4 regions of the Solibacillus cecembensis genome follow, and region 4 is predicted to be linked to each of the others. Evidence: riboswitches for the same ligand, from Rfam matches in the RefSeq annotation. Region 4 holds a riboswitch; each other region holds the start of a gene.

Region 1 (2,205 bases), on a different contig from region 4:
GCTACCTGTTACCGATGGAATTTTTAATGCGGATAAAACAAATGTAAATGCACCTGATAAAGCAAGTAGTAGTTTGCTTTCTGGGTTTTCTTTTACGACTATGCGAATGACTTGAAGCCCCTTCATAAGAAACGGTAGGCATAGTGCAAACCAGAAGATAGCCCAACCTATCGGTAAAAATCCTTCCATAATGTGCATGGCATGCGCTTGCTTTGGTATAAATAATAAAACGATACCGAAGTAAGCAAGTTTTGGTAATAATTGTTTCATGTTTTTACTCCTTTTTCATATTTGATGAAAAAGTGCATAAAAAAATACACTTTTTAAGAGTAAAAGTGCATCACAAAAACAAGCGCTTATTGCTTGTTTCACGCACCTATCCTCGTAGGTCTGAATCAATAAATTTTTGGTAGGTATCCTGACTTCTCTTCAACGTATTCCATGCCTTCCCACATAAAAAAATGCAGTGACGTAATATGTAATACTCCAAGTTACAGTTGCGGGACAGCACCAGAATCTCACTGGTTTCCCTATTAAGCTTAAAAAGCACCAAAAATCATTCAATTTTCATCATGTGAAAAATAGTATCACTGTAACTAATATTTGTCATCATTAATTTTTTGATTATTCTTTAAATAAATTGAATGAAATAAGAAAATTGGTAATTTACTTGTCAAATTTGAGAAGTATGTTCTCCCATAAACGCTTTTCTCTTCTGAATAGTGATAATTTTTAATTAATTGTTATTGTAAAAATGGAAATAAAATGATAAAGTTACGTTAATTTCATAATGAATGTAGTAAAGTGCTCTTATTTTGTAAGAGGTAAAAGGGAAATTAGTTAAAATCTAATGCTGCCCCCGCAACTGTAATAGCTGATGAAATTACAATCAATCACTGTCAAATTGATGGGAAGATGTAAAAGTAAAATGACGCTTTAGCCAGGAAACCTGCTTTGTTACAGCAACATGACTTTTCGGTGGGAGAAGGGCGGCGACAAATACAGTTTTTTGTATTCCATTACATATTTTTTAGGATGCCTAAGCCTATTTCTAGTTCTTACTGGAAATAGGCTTTTTTTGTTTAGGGGTATTTCGTGTGTTAGCACTTAATAAAACATTTTGAAGGAGAGTTATTTAGTGAAAAACTATGTAAAAACTCTAGTTTACGGTTTTTTATTAACTTTTTTACTTGTAGGTTGCTCTAGTGAAGAACCTGCTGAGGTAAATGCAAATAAAGAATCGACTGGAACATCACAAGCAAATGAAAATGTGAATGAAGAGGCAAATGAGATTACTTTCACAGATACAACAGGAAAAGAAATTACACTATCTTTACCAGTAACAAAGGCTGTTGTTATTAACCGTAATACAGCAGAAGCTATTACATTACTGGGTGCACAAGACGCGATTATCGCAACAGGTGACAATACAATTAAAAATAACGGCTATTTAGGGTTAAATGATTTACCAGATGTGGGGAAAACAGACGAACTAAATATTGAATCGATTTTATCTTTAAAACCTGAAGTTGTCTTTACATTTACAAATCGTCCAGATAATACGCTTGAGGAAAAATTAGAACCTGTAGGAATTAAAGTGGTTCGTTTAAATAACTATTTAGCAGATCAAATGGATGAGGAACTACGTATATTAGCAAAAATTTTCGGAAAAGAAGATCGCGCTGAAGAGTACATTACGTGGAAGCAAAATATTGAACAAATATTAACACAACGTACAAAAGATATTCCAACAGACCAAAAGAAATCCGTATTAGCATTATCTGCTGGTGCACTCAATACAAATGGAAAATATAATATTTATCCAACGGCAACACTAGATGGACAAGCTGGTCCAGGGGAAGGTTTTGCCACTATTTTAGCAGGTGGTATTGATCCGACGCCAGATATTTTATGGGAGTCTACAAAGTCGTCTACAACTGTAAACGTTGAAGAAGAATTTGTCTTAACGGCAAATCCAGATGTCATTACGTTACATGGTAATTTCTTTGGGGGCTATGATGCAAAGGATGCAACAAGCTTTACTGGATTATTAGACAATGTTGTTACTAATACAGCGGTTAGCCAAATGACAGCCGGAAAAAATAAAGATGTTTATATGTTCTATACGAATTTCTTCGGTTCTGATAAAGGATTTATTGGTCGTTTACAATTAGGAAAATATTTATATCCAGATAGATTTGAAGA
Region 2 (2,205 bases), on a different contig from region 4:
ACATAATTTCTCCTGTTGGATCGTCAATGTAATTATTCGTTGTTACAATGACTTCCGGATTACGTATAATGACGTCTTCCTCTGTCACGCTTATCCAACTTTTTTGATCTGCAAAAACATTATCTATACCAGCTGCATCCATTATTTCTTGTTGGAATGTTTCGCTACCTGTTGTCCAAATATCTGGAGACGGAGAAATTTCATAAAATACTTTTTTCTTTGTTTCAAGTTTAGCCGTTTTATCTTGTACTTCTTTAATTTGTGCTTGAATATCTTTTACGATTTTTTCCCCAGTTGGCTCCACGCCCATTACTTCAGATAATTGGATAATATCCGAATATACATCATCAAAATTAGCGGCAGATTTGATAACGAAAACTTTTAATCCAACATCTTCAAGCTGACTAATTTGTGCTTCATCACCAACTGTATAAGCAACAACAACGTCTGGATTTAATTCTAAAATACGTTCTGCATTGATAGCTGTAGATGTTGAAACACGCTCAATATTTTGGGCAGCTTCTGGATACGTATCAAAATCGGTTGCACCAACAATTTTATCTCCAACACCTAATTCAAATAAAATCTCCGTATTGCTTGGTTGTAGTGAAACAATTGTATTAGGTACAGTATCAAATGTTACTTCTACACCTCGATCATCAACAACTTTATATGGTTCATTCGTGTTAGAACCCTGCTGTTCTTGATTCGCTTCGTCTTTTGGCTGACTAGCTATTTTTTCATTCGTTGAGCATGCTGTTAATAAAAGTGCGGCTGCGAATGGTGCAACCCATTTCATTGTAATTTTCATCTTTGTTCCTCTTTTCTTTTTTTAACCGGATAAGATTTACTAATGAATGGAATTTCATTGTAAGAATGCTGTTTGTTCATATAAACAGCCATGACGAAAAATACATTCGCTAAAAGCCCTAAGAAATCAAATAAAATTTCCGGTACCTCTCGTTCTTCACTAACTTTATGTAAAGCGCGATATGATTTTTTCGCTTCACTTCGGCAAATATGAAGCCTTGCAGCACTTTCTATTCCCTGTGGTAATAAAAATTGTCGAATAACTTCTTCAACATGACTGACATAAAAATCATAGCGACCACTCAACCAATTTAAATCATCTTCAGTAATAGCTAGTTTCCCTCGCACAGAACCATTTACATGATAAGCAAGTGGCTGAATAATTTGCAAGTCTTCTAAAACAATAGCGCCTTTATCATCCTCCACTAATGTCGGTAAGACAGCACCAATCCTGGTCGTCAGCGAATCTGTTCGGATTTCATAATCCACTAAAGAAATTTTCTCACGCATAAACGGATAGCATGAATAACGAATATCCTTTTTCAATGAAAGTACCTCACTTGCTTTCTAATTTTTTTTAACAGAAATCAATTACGCCTTGGCGTAATTGCGTCAGGATTTTGAATTGTGCTCGCACAATTAATTCCTTTCAAAATCCTTGACATCCGCCAGGGGCATTATCTTCATTCAGCCGGCATTTGGACGTCCTATGAGAAAAGGTATACTTGCGTTCATCTCGCTACTCATAAAGGTGAGCGTCTTCTGCTGAATGAAGATAAAAAAAATGCCCCCCAAGGAAATGGATGGCATCATAAATATCATAATAGAAAACTACGAATATTCCTGCCGCACATTCTCTTTAAATCCGAAGAGTATTTGTTACGATCAGAAAAAGCTTGGTGTCTTGGCTTTGCGCTTATCATACACGTGAAAATATTCCCGCTTTTTAGCAGTCTGTTTTCATCCATGTTCATCAGCGCTCACAGTTACGGATATAGCTTCGGATTTACACCGAATTCCCAATTTATGCTTATAGCACTTTTTCCTGCAAACTTATTAAATTTATAAACATACTGTACCATACGAAAGTTCACATGCAAATGAATTTTTAGTAATACTAATTTTTTAACACATCTGTTGATTTACCAACTTTTCTGTGAAAAACCGATAAAAAAAGAGTATTCTCGTGTAGATTAGCGTTGAGTTGGAAGACTAAAAGTATCTTTTATTAATCTCCACCCCCACCGCAGCTTGAGCAAGAACTACCAGACGAGCAACTACTTTCTGAGCTTCCCGACCCGCAACTCGTACAACTAGCTGAACTGTTGCTGCTTTCTTTCATATAACTAAAAAATTCATCATAATGAAAATAAGAAACCGATAGGAAAGGAACGA
Region 3 (2,205 bases), on a different contig from region 4:
ATTAATAGCCAAATTTGCTACCCCTCTATACTTTGCAGACGTTTTCCATTCTAAAAAAGGGAGGGATATGGCAAGAACAGATTTTGGTGTTGTCCCATTTATGATATACTCTATTTTGGTAAAATATTTGATGGATCATTATATTAAACCAATTCATATTTAAGTTATCAGCAATAAGCAATTGGTTACTTTGAATTCTTAAGCTGATAAGATTGAATTATTTCACTTCAAGGTAATCGTTATTCAAGATTTACTTTTTAAATGAAGGATGGTACACTTAGGTCTATTAAACAACAATATATTGTGTTCGTTTTACAAAGGTGCTACTATATGTAGTTTAAAAGGGAAGTTCGGTGTAATACCGACGCTGTCCCCGCAACTGTGAAGCTGACGATGATTAAATCCACTGTACATTCGTATGGGAAGGAAATCAGAGAATGAAGCAAAGCCAGGAGACCTGCCTTTATTAAAACAAATCGATCATTTCTTCGGGGACTAAGAAATGGGGACGTCACCATTTTTGGGTATTATTAACGTTTCCATTTTCGGCTATCTCTGTTAAAAGAGATAGCCTTTTTAATTTGTTTCAGCCGAAGTCTCCTACTACTATAAGTGGGGGATGAGTGCCAAATAGGCAAATTCTATTCAGTGGGATTCAAACCCCGGCTGAATCAAGTTAAGCCCCGGTGGATGTCACAGATTTTTTAGGGGAGTTTTTCAAGCGAGCTTGAAAAAATCTGGACACAATTACGCCGAGGCGTAATTGATAATTTACGAAAAGAGGAATTTATATGAAACTTTATACGAAAACAATTTGTCCGAAATGTCTTTGGGTGAAATCTGAATTGCAAAATGCAGGACTTGAAGCGGAAATTATTAATATTGATCACGATGAACAAGCAAAGCAAAAAATTATAGATGCAGGTCTTTTAAGCGTGCCCATTTTAGAAGTGGACGGAATGTTTATAGCAGATGTTAAGGAGATTATTGCTCAAATTGAGTTGATTACACAATGATTGTTTACGCGAGTCGTACAGGGAATGTGCGTAGTGTTGTTTCGAAGTTAGAAAAGGAATCCATTGAAATTTCGGAAGGATTACAATTGAAAGAGCCGTATTTATTAATCACTTACACAGATGGATTAGGAGCTGTCCCTGCAAAAGTTTCTCATTTTTTAGAAGAGAATCAAGCATTTTGTAAAGGGGTAGTTGTTAGTGGCAATAGTAACTTTGGACATACGCAATTTGGCGGTGCTGGTGAAAAAATTGCCGTAACATATGACGTACCTTTAGTGTGTAAATTAGATTTACGGGGCTATCAAGCGGACTATGACGTAATACAAGCATTTTATGAAACGAGGGTGTTAGGATGAAAACATATTTAAAGCTTAATAATGATGTATTGAATCGTTATAGCACAACAGGTCAACTTGAATTAGAAAAAGATCAAGAAGCGACACGCCGTTACTTTTTAGAATATGTCAATGTACGTTTACGTTACTTTATTGATCTCGAAGAAAAAATTAGCTATTTAGTTGATGAAGGGTACTATGAGAAAGAATTTATCGACATGTATGAGATGGAATTTATTAAGCATCTGTACAAAAAGGCTTATGATTATAATTTCCGTTTCCCATCATTTATGAGTGCCAGCAAATTTTACGATAGCTATGCAATGAAAAGTCGTGATGGGGAAGAAATTTTAGAAAAATATGAAGACCGCATTGTCATTATTGCCTTGTATTTAGCACAAGGTAACAAGGATTTAGCGGAACGTTCTGTTGAAGCGATAATGGAAGCTTACCAACCGGCAACGCCAACTGCATTAAATAGTGGGAAAAAAGCACGTGGGGAATTAGTAAGCTGCTTTAAACTGTCAATGGATGACTCGATGAATAGCATTTCTGAAAATATTGGTTATTGCCTAGAGCTATCACGTCTTGGCGGTGGTGTTGGGGTGAACTTAACGGATTTACGTCCATTAGGTGATCCGATTAAAGAAATTTTAAATCGTGCAAGCGGTGTAATGCCAGTAGCAAAACTGTTGGAAAACTCTTTTAGTTATTCCAATCAGCTAGGTCAACGAAATGGCTCTGGCGTTGTTTATTTAAATATTTTCCATGCGGATATCGAAAATTTCATTTCATCGAAAAAACCAAATGCAGATGATAAAATTCGTCTCGCTACTTTATCTACGGGTATTATT
Region 4 (2,205 bases):
AGAAGCACCAGATGAAACACCTAAAATATATGGGTCTGCAATGGAGTTTTTCACTAACGCTTGAATAGCTGCACCACAAATTGCAAGTGATGCACCTACAATCATCGCGAGGAGTACACGCGGTACACGCAACTCCATAATAATGATTTGCTGGGCATTCGATGCGTCTGTAGACGATATAATCCCAAGCTTATACAAGAGCACCTCTATAATGAGTGCTGGTGTAATCCCTACAGAACCAACCATGATTCCACCGACTGCCGAACATAGTAAAATAATAAAAAGCATCACTAGCCAAACGTAAAAATTCCTGTTTTTCATAACTTTACAGGCTCCCAACTAATAATCGCCGCGTAAAACTTATGACGATAGACAATTTCCCCGTTTTCTTCTGTTATAAAGTTTGCAAGTGCTGCCTTTACATCCTCTATCTGAAATGTGTCATTTAAAATCTTCTTACTTTGCGCGGTATATAATGCTTCATATGTGTCATAGCGATATGTACGTTCTAGTGGGAGCATTTCGCAGTCTGCATAAATGCCCAGCTGATAAAGCATATTGACAATTCCAATATAATCACGCCTTGGATATTTAATTTGATAACCGTAGTGTTGATCGAGTACTACATAATGAGGTTGAATTGGTCCTGTTGTTAAACCGATAATGACACGCTTTTTCGCTAAGTCATTCATCTTCAATAAAGCTTCATTCATTTCGTAGATTCGGTAATAACAATTGACGCCCATAACAACATCATGCTGTTCTACTTCAGCATCTTCCCATTTTGCACGGATGTACTGTACCCCTTCATCCCCTACAAAATATTGTTGTAAATATTGGAGAACACTTTCTGAACCATCTACCAATGTGAGCTTTTCAACATCTTCTCGTAGTGGAAAGGTGTAATTTCCCCACCCTGGACCAATTTCTAAACACGTCGCATTATCAGGTATATGTTTCCGCATTTTTTCATAAATCGGCTTCGTATGGGCATCCGTTTGACGATAAGATTTTTTTTGCATAGATTGCGACCAAAATGCTTCTTCTAATGCATCATCAATCATTCGTTCAGGCATTTCACCGTGCCAATTATGCATGCCTTCTTTCCATAACTTCTCAAAATCAATGTGTAAGGGTGACCCTTTCATTTCAAGAATCTCCTTTCTTATAAAATGAAAAAACGTATAAATCAAATCATTTATACGTCAAAAAGCCATTATGTATTGCATAGTGGCTCTTATACTCCCGTAAGAACAATAATCCTTTTATCAGCAGGTATCCTGACTTCACATCCTAAAGTTTATAGCCCTTCCCGCAAACACTTTGCAGTGGTATCGCTACAACTCTCCGCTTCACAGTGGCGGGTACCGTGGTGACTTTTCATCACTCTTCCCTTTACGTATTGCTACACTGATAAATGTATTAAGTTGTATACTTTCTTCATATTTAAATGCTGACGCACATGTTCATCTAACAGTTCATAAGCCTGCTCACGACGATCCTCATCTGATACAACATCCTCTGCAACTAATTCCAGATCTTTTTCATTGCGTATCCGATTGAAATAATCGCGTGTAAAATGACGATTTTGGAAAATACCATGTACATATGTACCAATAATTTGTTCCGTATAAACACCGTCTTGGCGACCATCATCAAAAGCAATAAACGGCGTAATTTCTTTCGTTGCTACACTGCGACCTAAATGAATTTCATAGCCTTTCACATCATGACCTGTTACGGTTTTCCCCTGCACTTGAACGGTTTGCTTATCTGTAACGAAATGCGTCTCAATTGGTAAAAGTCCAAGTGATAAATACGTGCCACCACTTCCTTCAATCGCAGACTCATCGCGAATGACTTCGCCAAGCATTTGATAGCCGCCACAAATTCCTACGACTTTCCCACCTTTTTGTGCATGCTGTAAAATACCTTGTGCTAAACCATTTTCTTGTAGCCATAAAAAGTCTTCCACCGTATTTTTAGTACCTGGCAAAATAATGACATCCGGATGCTTTAAATCTTTTAACGAAGACACAAAGCGCGGTCCTACTCCTGGCTCCTCAAATAATGGATCAACATCTGTAAAATTTGAAATACAAGGTAAACGAATAATCGCAACATCTATTGCAAACTCTTGCTGCTGTGGTTTTTTTAATCGTAAGCTCGATAGCGCCATCGAATCCTCCGCTTCAATTTGTACAT

Evidence for each region. Region 4 has a riboswitch for cobalamin ahead of ACQKIH_RS08100 (methyltransferase domain-containing protein). Riboswitches for the same ligand answer to the same signal wherever they lie in the genome.
Region 1: linked by a shared signal. The riboswitch ahead of ACQKIH_RS19775 (ABC transporter substrate-binding protein) and the one ahead of ACQKIH_RS08100 (methyltransferase domain-containing protein) in region 4 are both predicted to bind cobalamin.
Region 2: linked by a shared signal. The riboswitch ahead of ACQKIH_RS19700 (hypothetical protein) and the one ahead of ACQKIH_RS08100 (methyltransferase domain-containing protein) in region 4 are both predicted to bind cobalamin.
Region 3: linked by a shared signal. The riboswitch ahead of ACQKIH_RS03675 (glutaredoxin family protein) and the one ahead of ACQKIH_RS08100 (methyltransferase domain-containing protein) in region 4 are both predicted to bind cobalamin.

Annotation. Positions count from the first base shown of each region.
Region 1 covers NZ_JBNNMF010000029.1:28,895-31,099, forward strand. Annotated here, with positions in the region: gene ACQKIH_RS19770 (energy-coupling factor ABC transporter permease) at 1-270, opposite strand, end outside; cobalamin riboswitch at 392-569, opposite strand; cobalamin riboswitch at 786-971, shown strand; gene ACQKIH_RS19775 (ABC transporter substrate-binding protein) at 1,139-2,205, shown strand, end outside.
Region 2 covers NZ_JBNNMF010000029.1:16,520-18,724, forward strand. Annotated here, with positions in the region: gene ACQKIH_RS19695 (ABC transporter substrate-binding protein) at 1-811, opposite strand, end outside; gene ACQKIH_RS19700 (hypothetical protein) at 808-1,356, opposite strand; cobalamin riboswitch at 1,687-1,868, opposite strand; gene ACQKIH_RS19705 (glycine-rich domain-containing protein) at 2,039-2,205, opposite strand, start outside.
Region 3 covers NZ_JBNNMF010000003.1:83,375-85,579, forward strand. Annotated here, with positions in the region: cobalamin riboswitch at 302-479, shown strand; gene ACQKIH_RS03675 (glutaredoxin family protein) at 792-1,016, shown strand; gene nrdI (class Ib ribonucleoside-diphosphate reductase assembly flavoprotein NrdI) at 1,013-1,372, shown strand; gene nrdE (class 1b ribonucleoside-diphosphate reductase subunit alpha) at 1,369-2,205, shown strand, end outside.
Region 4 covers NZ_JBNNMF010000007.1:94,321-96,525, forward strand. Annotated here, with positions in the region: gene ACQKIH_RS08095 (FecCD family ABC transporter permease) at 1-288, opposite strand, end outside; gene ACQKIH_RS08100 (methyltransferase domain-containing protein) at 318-1,148, opposite strand; cobalamin riboswitch at 1,254-1,430, opposite strand; gene ACQKIH_RS08105 (cobyric acid synthase) at 1,406-2,205, opposite strand, start outside.